3 regions of the Shewanella colwelliana genome follow, and region 3 is predicted to be linked to each of the others. Evidence: predicted binding sites of a transcription regulator. Region 3 holds the regulator's gene; each other region holds the start of a gene.
What was found. Region 3 encodes ArgR, which controls arginine synthesis, uptake and breakdown. Its sites were predicted from a motif close to ANTGAATANNTATTCANT; they were not measured.

Region 1: the regulator ArgR is predicted to act here: its motif matches at 3,116-3,133, upstream of BEL05_RS12765 (YjiH family protein).
Region 2: the regulator ArgR is predicted to act here: its motif matches at 2,605-2,622, upstream of argA (amino-acid N-acetyltransferase).

Annotation. Positions count from the first base shown of each region.
Region 1 is NZ_MCBT01000041.1:88,594-95,705, forward strand. Features, by position in the region: gene BEL05_RS12760 (two-component regulator propeller domain-containing protein) at 1-1,558, opposite strand, end outside; gene BEL05_RS12765 (YjiH family protein) at 1,690-2,967, opposite strand; gene BEL05_RS12770 (hypothetical protein) at 3,679-4,380, shown strand; gene BEL05_RS12775 (U32 family peptidase) at 4,377-5,228, opposite strand; gene ubiU (ubiquinone anaerobic biosynthesis protein UbiU) at 5,245-6,246, opposite strand; gene ubiT (ubiquinone anaerobic biosynthesis accessory factor UbiT) at 6,445-6,957, shown strand; gene BEL05_RS12790 (YfhL family 4Fe-4S dicluster ferredoxin) at 7,010-7,112, opposite strand, start outside.
Region 2 is NZ_MCBT01000033.1:164,958-172,069, reverse strand. Features, by position in the region: gene rarD (EamA family transporter RarD) at 1-519, shown strand, start outside; gene BEL05_RS11385 (hypothetical protein) at 490-1,029, opposite strand; gene argA (amino-acid N-acetyltransferase) at 1,218-2,537, opposite strand; gene rpmG (50S ribosomal protein L33) at 2,865-3,038, opposite strand; gene rpmB (50S ribosomal protein L28) at 3,045-3,281, opposite strand; gene radC (RadC family protein) at 3,405-4,082, opposite strand; gene coaBC (bifunctional phosphopantothenoylcysteine decarboxylase/phosphopantothenate--cysteine ligase CoaBC) at 4,227-5,423, shown strand; gene dut (dUTP diphosphatase) at 5,420-5,878, shown strand; gene slmA (nucleoid occlusion factor SlmA) at 5,960-6,553, shown strand; gene BEL05_RS11345 (alpha/beta hydrolase family protein) at 6,707-7,112, shown strand, end outside.
Region 3 is NZ_MCBT01000046.1:98,441-105,552, forward strand. Features, by position in the region: gene BEL05_RS15915 (ABC transporter permease) at 1-1,362, shown strand, start outside; gene BEL05_RS15920 (ABC transporter ATP-binding protein) at 1,364-2,392, shown strand; gene BEL05_RS15925 (Dyp-type peroxidase) at 2,574-3,509, shown strand; gene BEL05_RS15930 (cupin domain-containing protein) at 3,550-4,005, opposite strand; gene argR (transcriptional regulator ArgR) at 4,143-4,613, opposite strand; gene mdh (malate dehydrogenase) at 4,923-5,858, shown strand; gene ispB (octaprenyl diphosphate synthase) at 5,934-6,905, opposite strand.

The DNA.
Region 1 (7,112 bases), on a different contig from region 3:
ATGTCATCTTAATGAGGCCATCTGTAAAAGAGGTTAACCAATAGTTGTCTTGCTCATCTTGTGTCATCGCTGTGATGGCGTTTGTGGGCAGTTGTGTTGGCGTTGTGGTTTTATTTATCGTCTTAAACCCTTGTTGTACATTGATATAGCGAGCAATACCATTATCTTTTGTGGTGACCCAAGGCGTTTGTTGGTTATCAAAAAACAGTGAATAGAGGTAGTTACTGGGTAAGCTGTTATCGCTACTGTCTGCCAAATAGTGGATATAGCTTTTGCGGTTGCTGGCGTAGATAAATAGCCCATCACCGCGAGTACCAATCCATATTTGGCCTTGCTGATCAATTTGGATGAAACTAATGAAGCTTTGTGCCAAACGACTGTTTAGCGGATCAAAGAGCTCAAAGCCTGAGTCGCTACCCTGTAAATATTCGGGTGCAATATAAACCCCCGTCGCCGTGCCTACCCAAAGATTATTTTTTTTATCATGCACTATTGCGCGTACATCCATGTTACCTAGGTTTTTATTATTAAAGCTAAAGCCATGAATGTGTCCGAAATATTGTGCATCTAAAAAGGTTTTACTTAATCCGCCTCCCTGACTACCTATCCAAAGCTGCTGCTCATCATCTATCCATAATGCGGTAATGACGGGGCTATTTATACTATATCGATTTTCACTGGCTGAATTAAAGCGGTGTAGTCGTCTGTTGCTAAAAGAGAAACGTGCTAAACCGTGAGCTCGAAAGCCTATCCATAGAGTGCCGAATTTATCTCTTTTGAGTGTCGAGATAGCTTTGTTCTTCAGTGATGCTTCGGTTTCTATAGCGGTCAACGATTCATTGTCTATGTCTAACAGATAGAGCCCTTGTTGTTCTGTTGCGACCCACAGAGTATTACTACTACCTTGTTCTATTGCGCTGATCTGTTGCAGCCCCTTGCCCCAAGGGGTGATATGTAGTTTGTCATGTTTAAGTTCAATACTCGCTAGGCCTGACTCAGTTCCGAGCCATAAACGATTGTATTTGTCGTTAAATAGTACATTGATTTCCTCGCTTGGCAGTACTGTATGGCTGTTTTTTGTCAGGTGCCTCAGTATGGTACGAGTTGATGGGGAGAAGTAGATTAAGCCGTTATGTTTGGTTGCTACCCATAAATTAGCTTGGTCATCTTGATGAATATCTATGATGTCATCGGGTAATGGACTGTTTTTACTATTAAAGGATTCGAATATTTCTGTTTCTGGGTGATATAGGTTTAGCCCATCATTACGCATGATCAGCCACAACTGCTTACCAAAATGTAGCTTCTTAATGTGTTTAACTGATGGGCCATATTGATCGTTGGTGGTATCGAATATCGTAAAGTGTTTACCATCAAAGCGATTTAAACCTGCTTGAGTGGCTATCCAGAGATTACCGCGGTTATCACTGACAACATCATTAATAGTGTTCATTGACAAGCCATCTTTGGCTCCGTAAGAGTCAAATTGTGGCTGATAGGTATAAGCGATGCAGTAGCAACTCACTAAATAGCATAGCGAGAAAATCAGAACTCTCATTAAAGACGCCAATTATCGTTATTTGGGCTTGTTAAGTCTTTAAGTTTAGAAGTGATTCAAGAAAATGCGAGTGGAGGAAGCTATCAAAGTAAAAGGGCAGCCTTAGCTGCCCTTTATCAGGGGTTACCGATTTAGAAAATAAGGTGTGCGACACCTGCAATGACTGGCAGGGTAACCAATGTTCTGAGGATAAAGACGACAAACAACTCAAAAATGTTGACCGGGATTTTGCTACCGATTAATAGCGCGCCGACTTCACTCATGTAAATAAGCTGAGTGACAGACATGGCGGCAATAATGAAGCGTGTCATGTCAGATTCGATTGAACTGGCCAAAATCGATGGAATAAACATATCAGCAAAGCCGACCACAATCGTTTTTGAGGCTTCGGTGGCTTCAGGTACTTGCAGCAGTTCGAGTAACGGGATAAATGGCATACCGAGATAATCAAAGATAGGCGTGTATTCAGCGATGATCAGCGCAATAGTCCCTATGGCCATGACCACGGGGATCACACCAAAGACCATATCGATAACGTTTTTCAAACCATCCTTTAAGGTATGAACCACGCCATCAGCTTTTTCTGCTTTGGCGAGAGCTTGCTCTATACCCCATGAGAAGACCCCTTTGCCTTGTGGGATCACTTCGTCATCAGGGTGACGAGGAGTGTCATCAATATAGTGGTCTTTTTTCCATGATAAGGGTGGCAGTTTTGGCACAATAATGGCCGCCACGATGCCCGCTAAACAGACGGTTAGATAAAATGGTACAAAAAGGTGCTCGAGTTTAACTTGCGAAATCACCACCAAAGAGAAGGTGATTGAGACCGCTGAGAATGTGGTGCCAATAACAGCGGCTTCACGTTGGGTGTAGAAGCGAGACTCATATTGTTTGCTGGTCATCAAAATGCCCACACTGCCGTCACCTAACCATGAGGCCATACAGTCGATGGCACTGCGTCCAGGTAAGTTAAAGACTGGGCGCATGATTTTGGTTAATAGGGTGCCGAATAACTCGAGCAGACCAAAATTAAGCAGCAGCGGCAGTAGCATGCCAGCAAAAATGAACACGCAAAAAAGAACGGGTAACAGATCGTTTAGCACCAGGGCTCCGGTATCACCAGAGCGGATAGCTTCGGGGCCGATACCACTGAAGGTCAAAACGATAAATACGGCACCAACAACACGTACAATCGCCCACATGGGGCTGACGTTTAGTAAGGCATTAAAAAAATGACTATTGATAATGATGCGTGGTTTGATGAGCTTAGCAATGAGCGTAGCGATGGCGGTCGCCACAACGACGAAAGTGACAATACCTGTAATGGCATCACCTAAAAATGCTTGTAATCCCTTCGACACAATCGCGATAGGGATCGTAATCGCGTCTTGATAACTGATTGGCGTCATAAACAGTAGCAAGCCGATCAGCGACGGAATGAGAAAAGTCAGTATTGTCTTTACGTTATGGGTTTGTTTTTCTGACACAATTTTTACCCTAAATTACACTACTTGCACAGCGGCAATAAATTAATCTTAGATCCATGATTTAATACACTATGAATATCCATTCAATAGTGAGTGGGGGAGATTACCCCCTAAGCCTAGTGATGTAAAACGATTATAATGCTTGATTGGGTGAACCACAGCACAAGAATAGTTATTAGCACTTTATGACTATTTATATTGTAACCAATATTTGTTGATTTGCACCATGTACTTTTGGGTTAAATTTATTTAAAAACAATGTAATAAGATTGTTCTTCAGTTGTGGCGTCGATAGTTTGAGTGACGGATGAGTGGGTGCCTTTGTCTAGGTTTGCCATGAGCCTTTGGGGCTAGCAGTGTAGACCTCTCAAGCGCCTGTTTACTTTGTTGGATATGTCACCAATACAATGGTGGTTAACGTGTTGTGTAGACAGTGAGTTGTTGAGTGATATCTTGGTTTTAGTGATGGTCGTACAACTGCTTAATAATTTTATCGGGGTTACGACGCCAATGATTGTCCGCTATAGAAATAACTTTTATCCATTTGTTGCAAGAAATATGCGCTAGACCGCTGCATAAAAATCTGATTCCATATATGTTAGCGAGTGATCAAAAAATAATAAATAAGGGATTATGATTTCAAGACAAAAAAAACTATCGATACTGGCGTTTAGGTTCGGTCTGCTTGGACTTGTAGGGCATCTATTGGGCCTAACTTTGGCTGTGCTGGGTTTTGAAGATTTTAACGGTCATGGTTTTAGCTTATTTAATTTCTCTCTAAGCGAGCTAGGGCAATATGGTTTGTCTGATTTGGCAGTCGTATTTAATGGTGGTCTGTTCTTTGGCAGTTTAAGCTTGGTGCTGTTTTGTCTGTTTTCGTTGCAAAATGCGGATAGTACTTGGCTTTACTCTGTGTTTGCTGTGTTAGTGCTGTCGCTATTCTCTCTTGCCGTTACAGGGTTGTTTCCTGTGAATGTTTACCATTTACATACCTTAGGTATTGAGTACTTTTTTTACTTCAGTTTTGTCGCCATCGCGCTATATATCGGTTACCTACTGCAACCTCCTTTTGGCGTAAAAACGTTTTCCTGCACGGGAAGTTTGCTGCTGAGCCTATTGACGTTAGTTTGTATGGGGGCATTTATTTTATTGGCACATTTTGACATTAGTATGGTCGCCAATGGACGTTGGTTCTATCATGACTTTATTATGATAGAACCCAGACCAGAGTATTGGTGGCCTGTCATGTTGGAGTGGTTATCGCTAGGGCTATTTTTGTTGTGGGTGTGCCCGCTGGTGTTGAGTCAGCGAGCCTTTCGACGGCGCAAAACTTAAGACAGCATGTTTAGCCCAGCTTGCTGATGCCAATAGCCGTTGCATTTTAGGGCGTCAGCGTTATCCGTTACCTTGCTTATATCATTGGCAATCTCGATTGATGCCATCGCACTCGGTGACACTCTAAAGTAGTCTACTCCCAGACCTTGCATAATGGCTTGTTGATCGCGAAGGTCACACAAACTGGCCGATTGAGTTTGAATGCCATTTAATCGCAGCAGCGGTTGCGCCTCTTGGGTTTGTGCTAACAAGCCTTTTGGGTGTTGAATACAAACGGTCTGGCACTTGTCCTTGGCCAGTCCCATATGTCTTGCGCTAAAGCAGCGTGCTGAATGGGCCAGTGGCATATATCCGTGACCAAAGACTTCGACTTCGACACGCTTTGGTGTCAATGCATCAACTACTGATACTAACCATTGCTGGGAGAGCTCAAGAGGCATGACAAATCGTTGCATCCCCCAAGTAGCGAGTTTGTTCAAGGTCGCCGCATTGTAGTTGTTTATGCTAGGGCCGCAAACGAAGGGCAGCCCATGACTTCTGGCCACTTCGACGGCACCCATATCATTGGCTTCAATGATAAACTCACCATTATCAACTTGCTTTTTAAGTTCACTAAACTCTGATTGTGCTTCGATAAGTGTCAGAGTAGAGATCACCACTTGCTTGCCTGAAGCTGTTAACTCCTTAGCAATTTGCAAATAGTCACTAAACTTCACTTCGCGACGGCGACTGCATACCGTCTCACCAACATAGACTAGCGGAATATCGCTATTGGCGACCGCTTGATAAAATTCGATAACTTGTGCTTTGGGCCAACAATATAACAATGGGCCGAGGGATGTTTTCATCGTCTGTCCTTATGGGCTATTGCCACGTGCGCTCGTAGGCACCTAGGGTAGTGATTTGACCTTCAGAAACTTTAGCCAGCGCATGCTCCCAACTGTCTTGGGTGCTAAATGCACTTGGGTTATTGAGGTAAGTATCGATAGCCTGTCGCCACACTCTAGTGACCTGCTCAACATAAGCTGGGCTGCGTTGGCGTCCCTCGATTTTTAACGATACAACGTTCGCTTTAGCGAGTTCGGGTAGCAAACTGAGCGTGTTAAGGCTGGTGGGAGATTCCAATAGATAGCTAGGTTGGGGGTTCTCCTCTGTGGTGTATCGACCTTTGCAAACCACGGGATACCCCATCTGCTCATCAATATCAGATTGGTCGATTAATACCTCATTGAGACGAGTCAGGCGACGATCGCCAACCTCTTGCCAGCGTACATCTTTAGCTGGCGAGCAGGAACCTCCGGTATTGGGCGACTGACCTGTCACATAAGAGGAAAGGTGGCAACGACCTTCTGCCATAATGCAGAGGCTACCAAATGCGAACACTTCCAGGTCGACAGGGGTGACTTTGGCCAGATCTCTGACCTGCTTCATTGATAGCACGCGCGGGAGTACGGCCCGTTCAATATTAAACTCTTTCTTATACAGCGTTAGCGCGCCAAGGTTGGTGGCACTGGCTTGTACCGAGAGGTGCAGTGGCAGGTGAGGATAACGACTATGCGCGTAATCGAGCAGCGAAAGGTCGGCCATTATCAGTGCATCAACGCCAGTATTGGCGGCAAGATCTATCGCTTGATACCAGCGCTGCTCTTCACCAGGTTTAGGGAAAGTATTAATGGTCAGGAAGATTTTTTTGCCTTGCTGCTTAGTATAGTCAACCGCCTGGGCAAGCTTCTTTGGCGTAAAATTTAAGCCAGCGAATGAACGAGCATTGGTGTCATCCTTTAAGCCTAAATAGATGGCATCGGCGCCAGCGTTAAGGGCGACTTTTAAGGATGCTAGGTTACCAGCGGGACACAGTAGTTCCATTTTGAGGCGCTCTCTGAAAAATAGTGAAGTGTAAAAGGGTTTGGCAGAGAAAATCTTGATGTAAAACAGGTTTGTGATCATAAAAGCTGGTTAAAATTGCTTTCATTCTCAGTCTTGCTAATTTTGGCGGGACATTTCTTGAAAACTTGAGTTGGTTCAACTCTTTCGAACTCAATGCTTGTTAGGAGTATATTTGCGATGCAAAAGAACTTGATGGCCACCTTGGCTCAGCAGTTGTTGCAATATGGGCCGGTCGTGGCCGCTAAGCCGTTAACATTAGTGCCATTTTCGTTTAAAGCTCGGATTTTAGAAAAGCTACTTAACCAGCTCATGGCAACGCAGATTGAAGACGAGGAGCTTGAGTTTCTCAGTGAGCGTTGGGTTGAGATCAATATCACTGATATGCAGCTTAGTTTCCAAGTCAGTTTTGAAACACAGTTTATGATTCGAGAAATGGGAAGCGCTGAGGTGATCTTTAGCGGTGAAACCAAAGAGCTGTTACTGATAGCGGCAGGCAAAGAAGACCCTGATACTCTGTTTTTCCAGCGTAAACTGTCGATTGAAGGCGATACCGAGTTGGGCCTAGAGGTGAAAAACCTACTGTTGAGTATTGAGTTTGATACCATGCCGTCACTCGTCAGAGATAGCATCGAGCGCCTTGCTGCGATGGTGATGCAGCTCCAGACTAAAGCCGATACGAAGTGGGCGTAGTGTGATTTTAAGGTAAAAAAAAGCGAAGTCGATGACTTCGCTTTTTTAGTCGTTAGCTAATAGGCTTGCCAGTGATCAGGTGATATTTAACCAATAGCTCATCGTCAGATTCGACATGCTCGGGATCGGGGTCAATACAATCGATAGGGCAAACC
Region 2 (7,112 bases), on a different contig from region 3:
CGTAAGCTACAGTGGTTTGCCGTAAGCCTTGCCTGTGCTGGAGTGTTCGTTCAATTAATCTCTTTTGGTTCTATCCCTTTGGTGTCATTGGCACTGGCCTCATCGTTTGGCTTTTATGGTTTACTGCGTAAAAAAGTTAATGTCGACGCTAAAACAGGCCTATTGGTCGAAACAGCCTTGCTACTTCCTGTCGCCATTATCTACCTGTTTGTCACACTCGACTCAGCCACTGCGAATATGTTTACCAATGAGATTAATATGAACTTATTACTTATTGCAGCAGGCGTTGTGACCTCGGTACCCTTACTCTGCTTTGCAGGCGCAGCGACACGTATCCCGCTGTCTATGCTTGGTTTCTTTCAATACATCGGCCCCAGTATTATGTTTATTCTGGCGGTCAGTTTATACAAAGAGCCTTTTGATCTTGAAAAAGGCATCACCTTTGCGTTTATCTGGAGTGCGTTGGTGATATTTACGCTTGATATGGCGTTAAAGCGTCGACGCAAGCAACAGGGCTAGTAACGACTCTGCCCGCTCAACACTCAATATCAGCAGATAGCCCTCTGTCGTTGGCAACACCAGTACATGATTGCTATTGGTAACGGACAATAGGGCTCTATCGCTATTGGAGATGGTATCTTTTAACTTGAACCATCCCAGTCTATAGCCGGGCAACCCCACGCCATTACTTCTATAACTCAGCTGTGGCGCATCAGCGTCATCCAAGCTAACAATACGTGCCTGCGAAATTAAAAGACTCTCCAAAGGCAATTCAGTGCGATACAAAGGAATATCGACCGTCATCGATGTCGGGGTGACACGAATATTGGCATCATGGGCCTTGAAAAACACCCAAGATAATAGACCCAATACCGCGATCACCATACCCAGCGCAGCAAATTTAGCGCCTTTGGGTAATGGTTTTATCTTTAGCAGAATTAAAATGAAGCCGATGCCGACCAGTAAAGAGACAAATGTCGCACTCGTTGCAGCATCGAAAGCCGTTAGCAGAAAGACTTGAGTATCCATGTTCAAGCACCCTATTTAAATGTCACTGAGGTCTCTGTTGAGCCCCACGATATAAGATTGAGCGGTGGCTCATCCTCAAATTGAATAGCCTCACTATGCACCGCACGACATATTATGTCAAATAGTGCATAACGCCCAACACAAGCAAAAAGACCACGCCTTAACGTGGTCTTCTAAGTGAGCTTTTACTAGAGATCTAACGCGAGAATTTTGGATTTACGTTGATAGTTATACAGCTGCTTTTTCATATCAGGTAATGCATCAACATCAACGATTTCAAAACCATGCTCAAGGAACCAATGGATACTACGCGTTGTTAGTGCAAACAAGCGAGAGTAACCTCGCACCTTGGCTTGCCCAATAATATTCTTCAGCAGTATGCTACCTCTATCGGCATCACGATAGTCAGGATGCACCACCAAGCAAGCAAACTCACCGGCATTGTCTTCCTCAAACGGATATAGCGCCGCACAACCAATGACCAGTCCGTCACGCTCAATAAGCATAAACTGCTCTATCTCCATCTCTAACTGTTCACGAGAACGTCTGACGAGGATTCCCGCCTCTTCCAGTGGACGAATCAGATCAAGCACACCACCAATATCGGTAATGCTGGCACGGCGCAGTCGCTCTGCGCTCTCGGTGACAATTTGGGTACCAATACCGTCGCGTGAAAAGAGCTCCTGCAACAAAGCACCGTCATCTAAGTAGCTGACAAAGTGACACCGAGCAACACCGTTACGGCAGGCATCGATACTCGCCTGCAGAAAAGCACGCGTGCCTACACACCAATTATCTTCGTCGGTCACCTCTGACAAAATGCGTTGTGCATCGGTTGGCATGAGTTCTGCCAACACTTCGCCAGCACTGTCGAGTATCCCTTTTTGAGCGCTAAAGCCGATCATCTTGTCAGCTTTAAGCTTAACCGCAATCTGGGTCGCCACTTCTTCGGCAGTAAGGTTAAAACTCTCACCCGTCACCGACGCCGCCACCGGGCCAAGTAATACAATACCGTGACTATCTAACTGCCGCTTTAGGCCTTGCACATCTATACGTCTTACTTTACCGCTAAGACTGAAATCGACCCCATTATCGATACCCAGTGGCTGGGCAATGACAAAGTTTCCACTGACCACGTTGATTTGTGCGCCTTGCATTGGAGTATTGCTCAAGCTCATCGATAAGCGTGCAGTAATGTCTAACTGCAATCCACCGACAACTTGCTTAATCACCTTAAACGACTCTTCATCGGTGATCCGCACGCCATTATAATACTCTGGCACCAATTGGCGTTGAGCAAGGGCCTCATCAATCTGCGGCCTAGCCCCATGCACAAGGACTATCTTAATCCCTAAGCTATGCAATAGCGCAATGTCATTGATAATAGAGCGAAACTGACTTTGTGCCAGCGCCTCACCACCTAACATCACCACAAATGTTTTTCCCCTATGTGCATTGACATAGGACGCTGAATGACGAAAACCGTCGACTAACTCAGTAGTGCGCACGCGCGTAACCCCTAATCACAATAAATATGTGCAGCACTGGCTGCAATAAGAATAACCAACCAATAATATTGCATTTAAATTCACTTTAAAAGCATTTATTTTCATTATGGAGAGATTAAATCGCAATAGGGGAACTAAGACGAGATATGAGTAATACAGTAAAAGTTAGTACGACAAAAATGGACGCGAACTCACCCCCTGATTTACTGTTGAAGTCGATACCAATCAGTATAAAGATACCAGCACAGCGACACTGAAGTTTAACTATAAAAAGGCCAAAAAAAAGCCCCTACGAATAGGGGCTTTTCAAAGAAGTTCAATCAAGAATTACTTGATTTTAGATTCTTTATACATAACGTGCTGACGAATAACTGGATCAAATTTCTTGATTTCCATTTTTTCAGGCATGTTACGTTTGTTTTTCTCAGTCGTGTAGAAATGACCAGTTTTAGCGCTAGAAACTAGCTTGATCTTCTCACGGTTACCTTTAGCTTTAGCCATGGTTTATTACACCTTCTCGCCGCGGGCACGAAGTTCTGCAACAACAACTTCGATACCTTTCTTATCGATAATACGCATACCTTTAGTAGATATACGTAGCTTAACGAAACGCTTTTCGTTTTCTAACCAGAAACGGTGGTTCTGTAGGTTAGGTAAAAAACGACGACGAGTCGCGTTTTTTGCGTGCGAACGGTTGTTACCAACCATAGGCTTCTTGCCAGTAACTTGGCATACTCTTGACATGTCAATCTTCTCCAAAAACAATTTAACGCTCGAGCACTAATGTACCTCGAATATGGCCGTCGCCCGAGGCACACAAAGAGGGCGCATTTTATACAGGATCTAAAATCAAAGATCAAGGGATATTCAATCTATCCATCCCCTCTCTGCAAACGAAACTATCTCACGATCGCCCACAACCATATGGTCTAGCAGCGAAACATCTATAGTTGCCAACGCGTATTTTAATCGCTCAGTAATTCGCCGATCAGCATGACTTGGCTCCGCAACCCCCGAAGGATGGTTGTGGCAAACAATGACAGCCGCGGCTTTTTTCTCAAGCACTAGACTCACCACTTCACGTGGATAAACCGAGGCTGAATCTATGGTACCTCGAAACAGTTCAACGAACTGAATCACTCGATGTTGGCTATCAAGCAATAAGATGGCAAACACTTCATAGGCACGATCCGCTAATTGTCTCATTAAATAGTCCCGAGTTAAATCAGGATCTGTTAAAATCTTGCCTCTTTGTAGATTTTCTTTCGAAATTCGCTTGCTAAGTTCCATTGCTGCCTGTAATTGCGCGTACTTTACTGGCCCGACTCCCTGAATATGACAAACTTCACTCTCACTCGCTGTCATTAGCGCTCTAAGACCACCAAAGTGACTAATCATGGCTCGCGCCAACGACACAGCACTTTGCCCTCTAAGGCCGTTTCTGAGCAGCACAGCCAACAACTCGGCATCAGATAGTTGGCAAGCCCCATCACGTAACAGTTTTTCTCGCGGCCCCTCTCCATCGGGCCAATCTCTAATTGTCATACCACCTCCCTGTTGAGACAATTTTGCCGTTAAAGGATTAGAGTATGGTCTAGTTTTTAAAAACTTGTATCCTCAAGCCCTGTGGGATTGTGATATGGTTAGCCCACGCCAATTAGGGCAACCTTGATACGATTAGTGATGAAGATGAGTCTGACAAATAAAAAGATATTGCTAGGGATAGGAGGCGGTATTGCAGCGTATAAATCCGCTGATTTAGTTCGCCGTCTAAAAGAACGCGGTGCCGATGTCCGGGTGGTCATGAGCCAAAGCGCCCAAGAGTTTATTACCCCACTAACACTGCAAGCCTTATCAGGCCATCCTATTGCTACAGATCTGCTCGACACCGCAGCTGAAGCGGCCATGGGGCATATTGAATTAGCCCGCTGGGCCGATTTAGTGATCATCGCGCCAGCAACAGCCAACCTCATCGCTCGTATCAATGCGGGCATGGCTGACGAGCTGATCACCACCACTTGCCTAGCCACTGAGGCTCCTGTCGTGCTCTGCCCTGCAATGAATCAGCAGATGTATCGCAACGCCGCAACCCAAGCCAATTTGGATTCTTTGCGCAGCAGAAACATTACAATTTGGGGGCCAGCCTCTGGCAACCAAGCCTGTGGTGAGGTGGGACCTGGACGCATGGAAGAACCTCTGGTCATTGCCGAACGCGTTGAACAATTCTTTGCGCCAAAAATCTTACAAGGTATGTCCCTGCTACTGACTGCAGGTCCCACTCGTGAAGCGATTGATCCTGTGCGTTATATCTCTAACCACAGCTCAGGCAAGATGGGCTTTGCCATTGCCAAAGCCGCTGCAGAAATGGGGGCTAAGGTCACCATAGTGGCTGGCCCAGTGAATCTTGATACGCCACTCAACGTCAATCGCGTTAATGTGAAGTCTACCCAAGAGATGCTTGATGCCGTGATGGAGCAAGTCCACCACAGTGACATTTTTATTGGTTGTGCCGCCGTGTGTGACTACCGCGTAGCCGATATTGCCAACGACAAAATAAAGAAATCAGCCGAAGAGATGGCCCTTGCACTCGTGCGCAACCCTGATATCTTAGCCACGGTTTCCGCGCATAAACAGCGCCCTTTTACCGTGGGGTTTGCCGCCGAAACCCAAGATGTAGAGCATTATGCGAAAGATAAGCTAAAGCGTAAAAAGCTTGATATGATTGCCGCCAATGACGTCTCTGACCCAGCTTTAGGTTTCAATAGTGACGACAATGCACTGAGAGTCTACTGGGCAAATGGCCAGTTTGAGTTGCCCGCAACCGACAAGCTAACCTTGGCAAGACAATTACTTACCTTAATAGCGAAACAGATGAAGCCAGCATGAAAACGCCAATAGAACTTAAGATTCTCGATTCACGTATCGGTACGCAATTTCCTTTACCCGCTTATGCCACACCAGGCAGTGCAGGAATGGATCTTCGCGCCATGATAGACACCACCATGACCATTGGCCCCGGCGAAACTCAATTGATCCCAACAGGTATTGCAGTACACGTTGCCGACCCCAGTCTCGCGGCAGTGATATTGCCGCGTTCAGGCCTTGGTCACAAACAAGGAATCGTCTTAGGTAACCTAGTCGGGCTTATCGACTCCGATTACCAAGGTCCACTCATGGTCTCATGCTGGAACCGCAGCAATGCAACTTTCACATTAGAGATTGGCGATCGTTTAGCCCAACTGGTTTTTGTCCCTGTAGTGCAAGCCGAGTTTAAGTTAGTCGATGAATTTGATAGCTCCGACAGAGGTGAAGGTGGTTTCGGCCACTCAGGCACTCGATAACCAACCTATCTAAAAAATTAGAGAGTCATGGGCAGTGTTCGGCCCATCGGCTCCTGTAGTAATTGAGTAAAGGAAACTTAAATGGCTGCAAGCCCTAAAATTAATCGTCGTGAACATATCCTTCAGTGCTTAGCCACCATGTTAGAAACGAGTCCAGGACAACGCATCACCACAGCCAAACTCGCAGCAGAAGTCGGTGTATCGGAAGCGGCTTTGTATCGTCACTTTCCGAGTAAAGCAAGGATGTTTGAAGGGCTTATCGACTTTATCGAAGAATCCTTACTGTCACGTATTAACCTCATCATGGATGATGAAAAAGACACCATGAAACGGTGCCAATTACTGCTGCAACTGCTGCTCGTTTTTGCCGAGCGCAACCCTGGGATCTCGCGAGTCCTTAATGGTGATGCCCTGCTTGGGGAAAATGAGCGTCTACGCAGCCGAACCAGCCAAATATTCTCGAAAGTCGAAACTCATCTTAAGCAAATTTTACGTGAAAAGACGCTGCGCGAAGGCAAAGGCTTTAACTTAGACGAAGCCATTTTAGCTAACTTATTACTGGCAGTCGCCGAAGGCCGCATAGCACAATTTGTACGCAGTGATTTTAAACAAAAACCCACCGAGCACTTTGCCGAACAGTGGAGTTTTATTCAGCAACAACTATTACAAAGTTAACTTCCCTCTATTCGCCCCTACCTATATTGGGGCGAATAAATTAACATAATCTAAATTATTCAATATCATAGTTCTACATACGCACAGTTGATCTCACCCCGAAATTAATTTACATTCCCGCAACCAACAAAAAACAAAATACAGGGAATGTAGATGAAACATCTTACAAGATACTTGCTGCTCATCTGCGGTTTACTTACAACAAACCTTAATGCAGAACCAAGCCAACTCATCAAAGCCTTCAGCGCCTCAGCTGAATTCACTGACATACAAATATCGCCTACCGGTGAATACCTCGGCGGCATAACCATAGACAAAACTGAAGATAAGCGTGCGCTTATCATTCTCGACATGAAAACCATGAAGCCTTCTTATGTCGCCAACTTCGATGGAAAGGGAGAAGTGGGGGCCTACTACTGGGTCAACGATGAACGAGTCGTTTTACAAAAAACCTATAAACAGGAACGCATAGAAACATCGGCTTACTATGGTGAAATGTTAGCGGTAAATGCCGATGGCAGTAAACCCAAGTACATCTTTGGCTATAAAGGCGATGGCA
Region 3 (7,112 bases):
CTCTTGTTACCCCTGGCAATGCCAGCCTATGTTGTTGCGTATGTTTATACGGATCTCTTGGATTACGCGGGGCCTATTCAGCGAGGGTTACGATACCTATTTGGTTGGCAATCTCCTCAAGACTATTTTTTTCCTGATGTGCGAACCTTAGCGGGTGCATCGGTGATGTTGGCGCTGGTTCTATTTCCCTATATTTATCTGCTTGCACGTACGGCATTTATGGAGCAATCCTCAAGCCTTCAGCATGCAGCGAGGGTTATGGGCTGTGGACCTTGGCAGAGTTTTTGGCGTTTAAGTTTGCCAATGGCTAGGCCTGCTATTGCTGTTGGCGCGTCGTTAGTTGCTATGGAAACCGCAGCTGATTTTGCGACGGTTAGTTATTTTGCCGTGCCAACCTTAACGACGGCGGTTTACGATACTTGGCTGGGGTATGGTAGTTTAGCTGCCGCCGCTAAGTTGTCAGCGATTATGCTATTGGTAGTGTTTTGTATGATCGGCATCGAGCGCTTTGCCCGGCGTAAACAAAAACTGTTTCAAAAGCAGACTGAGCTCAACTATGGGGATCGGTATCAGCTAGGTAATATTAAAGCGTTGGGGGCAGGTTTGTATTGCATGGCCTTATTATTTTTGGCTTTCCTGCTACCCTTTATCATATTGCTACACTATGCGTGGGACTACTTCGATGTCAGTTGGAACAACGACTTTCTAAAATACAGTTTTAACAGTTTCTATATTGCCGCCATCGTGAGCCTGCTGACCGTGGCGATCGCAGTGATTTTAATGTTTGTACGACGTTGTAGCCCACGCCCAGTTGATCTACTGCCATCACGTCTGGCATCAACAGGTTATGCCTTACCGGGTACCGTTCTAGCGATAGGCATATTAGTTCCACTCACTTACCTCGACTTTGCCATTAATGACCTATATGCCTTGTTTGATACGCGAGGCCCTGGCCTACTTTTCAGCGGCACAGTATTTGTGTTGGTGTTTGCTTTTTCGGTGCGATTTGTCGCCATTGCGATTGGTAGTGTAGAAAATAGCTATAAGCGGATCAGTCCTTCGCTAGATATGGCGTCCGTCACCATGGGGTTAACACCTGGGGCGTTATTGCAACGAGTTCATTTACCTCTTCTTCGCAAGGGAATATTCGCTGGGCTGCTGTTGGTCTTCATCGAGTGCATGAAAGAGTTACCAGCTGCGTTGTTGTTAAGGCCTGTCGGATTTGAGAACCTTGCGACGTATGTTTATCAATTTGTCTCTGATGAACAGTTAGAGCATGGTGCGTTAGCGGCAATCGTTATTGTCCTTGTGGGGTTAGTGCCCCTTATCTATTTAAATCGTTCTTTGGAGCAGCGTACTTAAGATGTCGACGTTAACAATAGAAAACGTTCATAGTGATTATCGCGGACAAGTTATTTTGAATGGGCTGAGTTTGAATGTGGCGCAAGGAGAAATCGCTGCGCTCCTTGGTCCCAGTGGCTGCGGGAAGACCACATTGTTACGCGCTATCGCGGGGCTACAAGGCATATCCCAAGGCAAAATTGGCATCAATGGCCGATTACTTTCTGCTGACAAGCTGTTTGTTCCCAGTGAAGCCCGGGAAGTGGGGATGATATTTCAAGATTACGCTTTGTTTCCGCACTTAACGGTGGCTGAAAACGTGTTATTTGGCGTTAAGGCGTTAACGACGGCGGAACGTGCGCATCGTTTAGATGAGATGTTGACACTGGTCAAGCTGGATGGCTTAGGATCGCGTTATCCCCACGAGCTTTCGGGTGGCCAGCAGCAGCGGGTGTCAATTGCCCGAGCCTTGGCCTATGAGCCTGAACTATTATTGCTGGACGAACCCTTTTCAAATATCGATGCGAAAGTGCGTAATGAGATGATGCTTGAGATTCGTGCCATTCTAAAGCAGCGTAATGTTAGCGCTATTTTTGTGACTCACAGTAAAGATGAGGCCTTTGTGTTTGCGGATAAGCTGGCATTATTCCAAGATGGAAAAATCGCGCAATACGGTGATGCAGAGCAGTTATATTCAATGCCAAGTAATCGATATGTGGCTGACTTTTTGGGTGGCGGAAATTATCTTTCAGGCGAAGTGACTGGGGCTCATCATTTTTCTACTGTGCTGGGGGAGGTTCAAAGTACCACGCCGTTGGGTAACGGTGTTGGCAGCAGTGCAGAGTTATTACTGAGGCCTGAACAGATAACACTTGCTGCTGTTGCAGAAGGTAGCGCTGAAATCATAGAGAGACGCTTTCTCGGGAACATCTGTCATTATCGAGTGCAAGTAGGGCAAACTCTTTACGATATAAAGTCGGCGCTAACGACACTTGGAATAGGACAGCGGGTCAAGTTATCCGTAGCGCCTCATGGCTTGGTTCTGTTCTAAACCATTAATTTGATGGTGATGTAGCATTTTTGTAAACCATTATGGCTGCCTAGATGAAAAAACGTTACTCTACAAAGTTATTGGGGTTTCGTTTTACCGATTTGTGGGCTTGTTAGTACTATTAATCGCTAAAGTTTCGGATAATAGTGCCGAAATTGAAACTGGTAAAGGTAGGGTTTAAATGGATAGTCAGGTTATGCCACGTGAACAGCTGGGTGTGTGTGCTGAGGGGAATTTACACAGTGTCTATTTGATGTTTAATGCCGAGGATGGTATTGAATCACAACTGCGTCCTTGTGTTGCAAATGTAGCGCAATATATCTGTGAATTATCAGATCAATATACTGATAGCGCTTTTAATGGTTTTGTCGCCATTGGTGCCAACTACTGGGATAGCCTATATCCAGCTAAACGTCCTGCGCAATTAAGGCCTTTTCCTGCGATGAATGCTGATAATCGTGATGCGCCCGCTCACGAATATGACCTATTTGTTCACTTACGTTGTGACCGCTTTGACATACTTCACCTTGTTGCCAATGAAGTGTGCCAGATGTTTGAAGGTTTGGTTGAGCTGGTTGACGAAGAGCGTGGTTTCCAGTTCATGGATAATCGTGATTTAACTGGGTTTGTTGACGGCACAGAAAATCCTAAAGGTAGGCATCGCCAAGATGTAGCATTAGTCGGTGATGAAGACATTAGTTTTAAAGCGGGCAGTTATGTACATGTGCAGAAGTTTGCTCATAACCTGAGTAAATGGAATCGACTACCGCAGAAGAAACAGGAAGACATTATCGGTCGTACTAAGATTGATAATATTGAATATGCATCGGACGATAAGCCATTAACCAGCCATATTAAGCGGGTTAATCTAAAAGATGAAAATGGCAATTCAATGGAAATTTTGCGCCAGAGTATGCCTTATGGCTCAGTAAAAGAGCAGGGACTCATGTTTATTTCTAACTGTCGAAATTCGGTGAATTTTGAAAAAATGCTACACAGTATGATCCATGGCGATGCAGACGGTCATCATGACCACCTAATGCACTTCACTCAAGCGTTAACGGGGTCTTCATTCTTTGCGCCATCATTAGATTTTATGAATGACGCAGCCAACTGATTAGCGGCTTGAAAAAAACACACCCTAAGGTGTGTTTTTTTTACTCATCAGGGTCCCAATAGTTTGTCGGTCGTTTGGCGTAAATTTCATCGATTGATCTGACCTGCACTTTATTGTTTTCGGGGTACACCACCACATCATGCATATCCCGGTTACCAACGACCATAAAAACAAAGTCCTCATCTGAGTCGTTTCTTAGAGTGTGGGAAATCGCGCTATTGGCGTTGAAGCAGATATAGTCGCCTTGCTTAAAAGGGTGGGGAACACCGTTAATCAGTAGGGTCGCTTCTCCTTGCATAGCGTAGATATGCTCCTCCTCTTTAGTATGGTAATGCGCCACTGAAGAGAGTTTGCCTGGAGAGAGTTTCTCCATCGTCACCCCAATTTTTTCACATCCAGCCGCGTCGCCGATATGTTTTTGCTGACTGCTATAGTTATCGGAGTGTTGCCATGATTCCCAGCAAATATCATCGATATTAATTATTGTATTTTTCATCTAAGATCCTTAGCCAGCTTTCTACTACGTTCGGCCTATTAATCTCTCATGAAAGTGAAACTTATTCAATATATGGTATCCAATGTTGCTAAGCATAAAAAAAGACGCACTAGGCGTCTTCTTTATCATCAAGCCGTTTAATCGGCATAATTAAATAGTGATTTCACTGTGTCGAGTGTTTTGTCGATATCTTTAATGTTCGATGGACAAATGAAAATGGTGTCATCTCCGGCAATAGTACCTAAAATGCCTTCTGGTTTACCGATAGAGTCTAGAAGTCTCGCTATCAGCTGCGCTGCACCTGGGCTGGTTCTTACGACTATCATCGATTGATTATGGTCGACGTCGAGCACTAAGTTTTTAAGTGGACTTCCAGCTGTCGGTACACCCAACTCTGCAGGTAAGCAATACACCATCTCTTGCTTGGCATTGCGCGTGCGCACCGCGCCAAACTTACTGAGCATGCGCGACACTTTTGATTGATTGATGTTGCTGTACCCTTCGGCTTGAAGGGCATTGACGATTTCGCTTTGAGAGCCGAAGCGCTCCTCTTTTAAAATCGCTTTAAAGGTCTTAACAAGTTCGTCTTGATTTTTAGTTGCTTGCATAATTTATTTATTCTTTATTCACAAAACTGCTTTATTCTGAATAGCTTTGAATTATTTGTCAACGAATATTCGGATATGATGAATAATAATTCAGTTTGGTGTCTGTGTGGTGAGATGAGAGACATGTTGCGCAGATAAGGTAGGCACTATACGTTATTTGAGTCAAAATTAATAATTTAGAGCAAAAAGACAAAATATACGCTCACACTACTAAGGGATAATTGAATTATTGGTGTGATTACAGTAATGTTGCGCCATCGGTGAATTTAGATCTATATCACAAATATCCAAGAAATGACGGAGATAACTATGAAAGTTGCTGTACTTGGTGCCGCTGGTGGTATTGGCCAGGCTCTTGCCCTACTGCTTAAAACACAATTGCCTGCCGGCTCAAAACTGTCCCTTTATGATATCGCTCCTGTAACACCTGGTGTTGCAGTTGACCTTAGCCACATCCCTACTGCGGTTGAGGTGAAAGGTTTTGCAGGTGAAGATCCTACGCCTGCATTAGAAGGTGCAGATGTTGTGCTTATCTCTGCTGGTGTTGCGCGTAAGCCTGGTATGGATCGTTCAGATCTGTTCAATATTAACGCTGGCATTGTCAGAAACCTTGTTGAAAAGTGTGCGGCAACTTGCCCTAAAGCACTGATTGGTGTCATTACTAACCCTGTAAATACCACTGTGGCAATTGCTGCTGAAGTATTAAAAGCTGCAGGCGTGTACGACAAAAATCGTTTATTCGGTGTGACGACACTTGATGTTATCCGTTCTGAAACATTTGTCGCCGAAGCAAAAGGCTTAGATGTTGCGGATGTCAAAGTGAACGTGATCGGTGGCCATAGCGGTGTAACGATTCTTCCACTGCTATCGCAAGTTGAAGGTGTGAGCTTCAGTGATGAAGAGGTTGCAGCCCTTACTACTCGTATTCAGAATGCGGGTACTGAAGTCGTTGAAGCTAAAGCCGGTGGCGGTAGTGCAACACTTTCTATGGGTCAAGCGGCATGCCGCTTTGGTTTATCACTGGTTCGTGGCCTGCAAGGTGATGCCAATGTGGTTGAGTGTGCTTATGTCGATGGTGGCAGTGAGCATGCAGAATTTTTCGCACAACCGATTCTTCTTGGTAAGAATGGTGTTGAGCAAGTATTAGCTTATGGCGACGTAAGCGAGTTTGAAGCCAACGCGCGTGATGCGATGTTAGATACGCTAAAGGCTGATATTAAGCTTGGTGTTGAATTCGTTAAGTAAGCTAGACGAATCAATAAAAAAGGAGCCGATTGGCTCCTTTTTTGTTATTTAAATCTTTGCGTCATTAACCAATCATTAGTGATTGCGCGCGACAGCTATTCTAGCTAATGATATTAATGCTTGCTTGTAGTCGGACTCAGGAAGGATATCAAGCGCGTTAATGGCCTTCTCAGCCTCTTCTAGGGCTCTTGTTTCAGTATATTGAAGCGCACCACATTCATTGAGCGCATTTAAAATGGTTTCTATGTGGCCTGAGCCGTCACCTTGTTCAATGGCTTCGCGGATCAACTTTTTAGCTTCATCAGTGCCGTTAGCGATTGCATAGATTAACGGTAGTGTCGGTTTGCCTTCTGCCAGGTCATCACCAATGTTCTTACCTAGCTCTTCAGTTTCTGCAGTGTAGTCGAGTAGATCATCGGTTAACTGGAACGCAGTGCCTAAGTACTTGCCGTAATCGGCCAGCGCGGTTTGAACCTCTATGCTGCTGTCAGCAAGCACACCAGCAAGGCGGGTCGCCGCTTCGAATAGTTTGGCCGTTTTACAGTAGATGACTCGCATATAGCTGTCTTCTGTGGTGTCTGGGTCGTTACAGTTCATTAACTGCAGTACTTCACCTTCAGCAAGTACGTTAGTAGCATCGGCTAAGACTTCTAGCACTTGCATACTTTTAAGTTCTGTCATCATTTGAAAAGAGCGAGTGTAGAGAAAGTCCCCAACTAATACGCTAGCGCTGTTGCCAAACAATGCGTTGGCAGTTTCTCTGCCGCGTCGTAGCATGGATTCATCGACAACATCATCGTGTAACAGTGAAGCGGTATGGATAAACTCGACAATGGCTGCCAACTTAAGGTGTGCTTCGCCTTCATATGCAATGGCGCGAGCGGCTAGAATTGACAGCAGTGGGCGTAATCGTTTGCCCCCTCCATTAATAATATAGAAACCTAACTGATTAATTAGGGCTACATCTGATTCTAATTGCTTATAAATAAGCTGATCGACGGCTTTCATATCTACGTCAGCTAACTGACGGATGGCATTCAAATCCATATATAGGCTCTACTTTTAGGGTTGCAGCGTAATTCAGGCAGCCCAAATTAAGGCGAAAATGTTATAATGATTCGATTCTACCTAAAAATGTGTCGCAAGACAGTATTAGAAGACTAATGTGCGAGTAATTCCGATCTTTTTTTGATCAAAGTGAATTAGGGCTTGTCAGCTTGGTCTTCTTAGCGTAAACTCCGCGACCATTGTCAT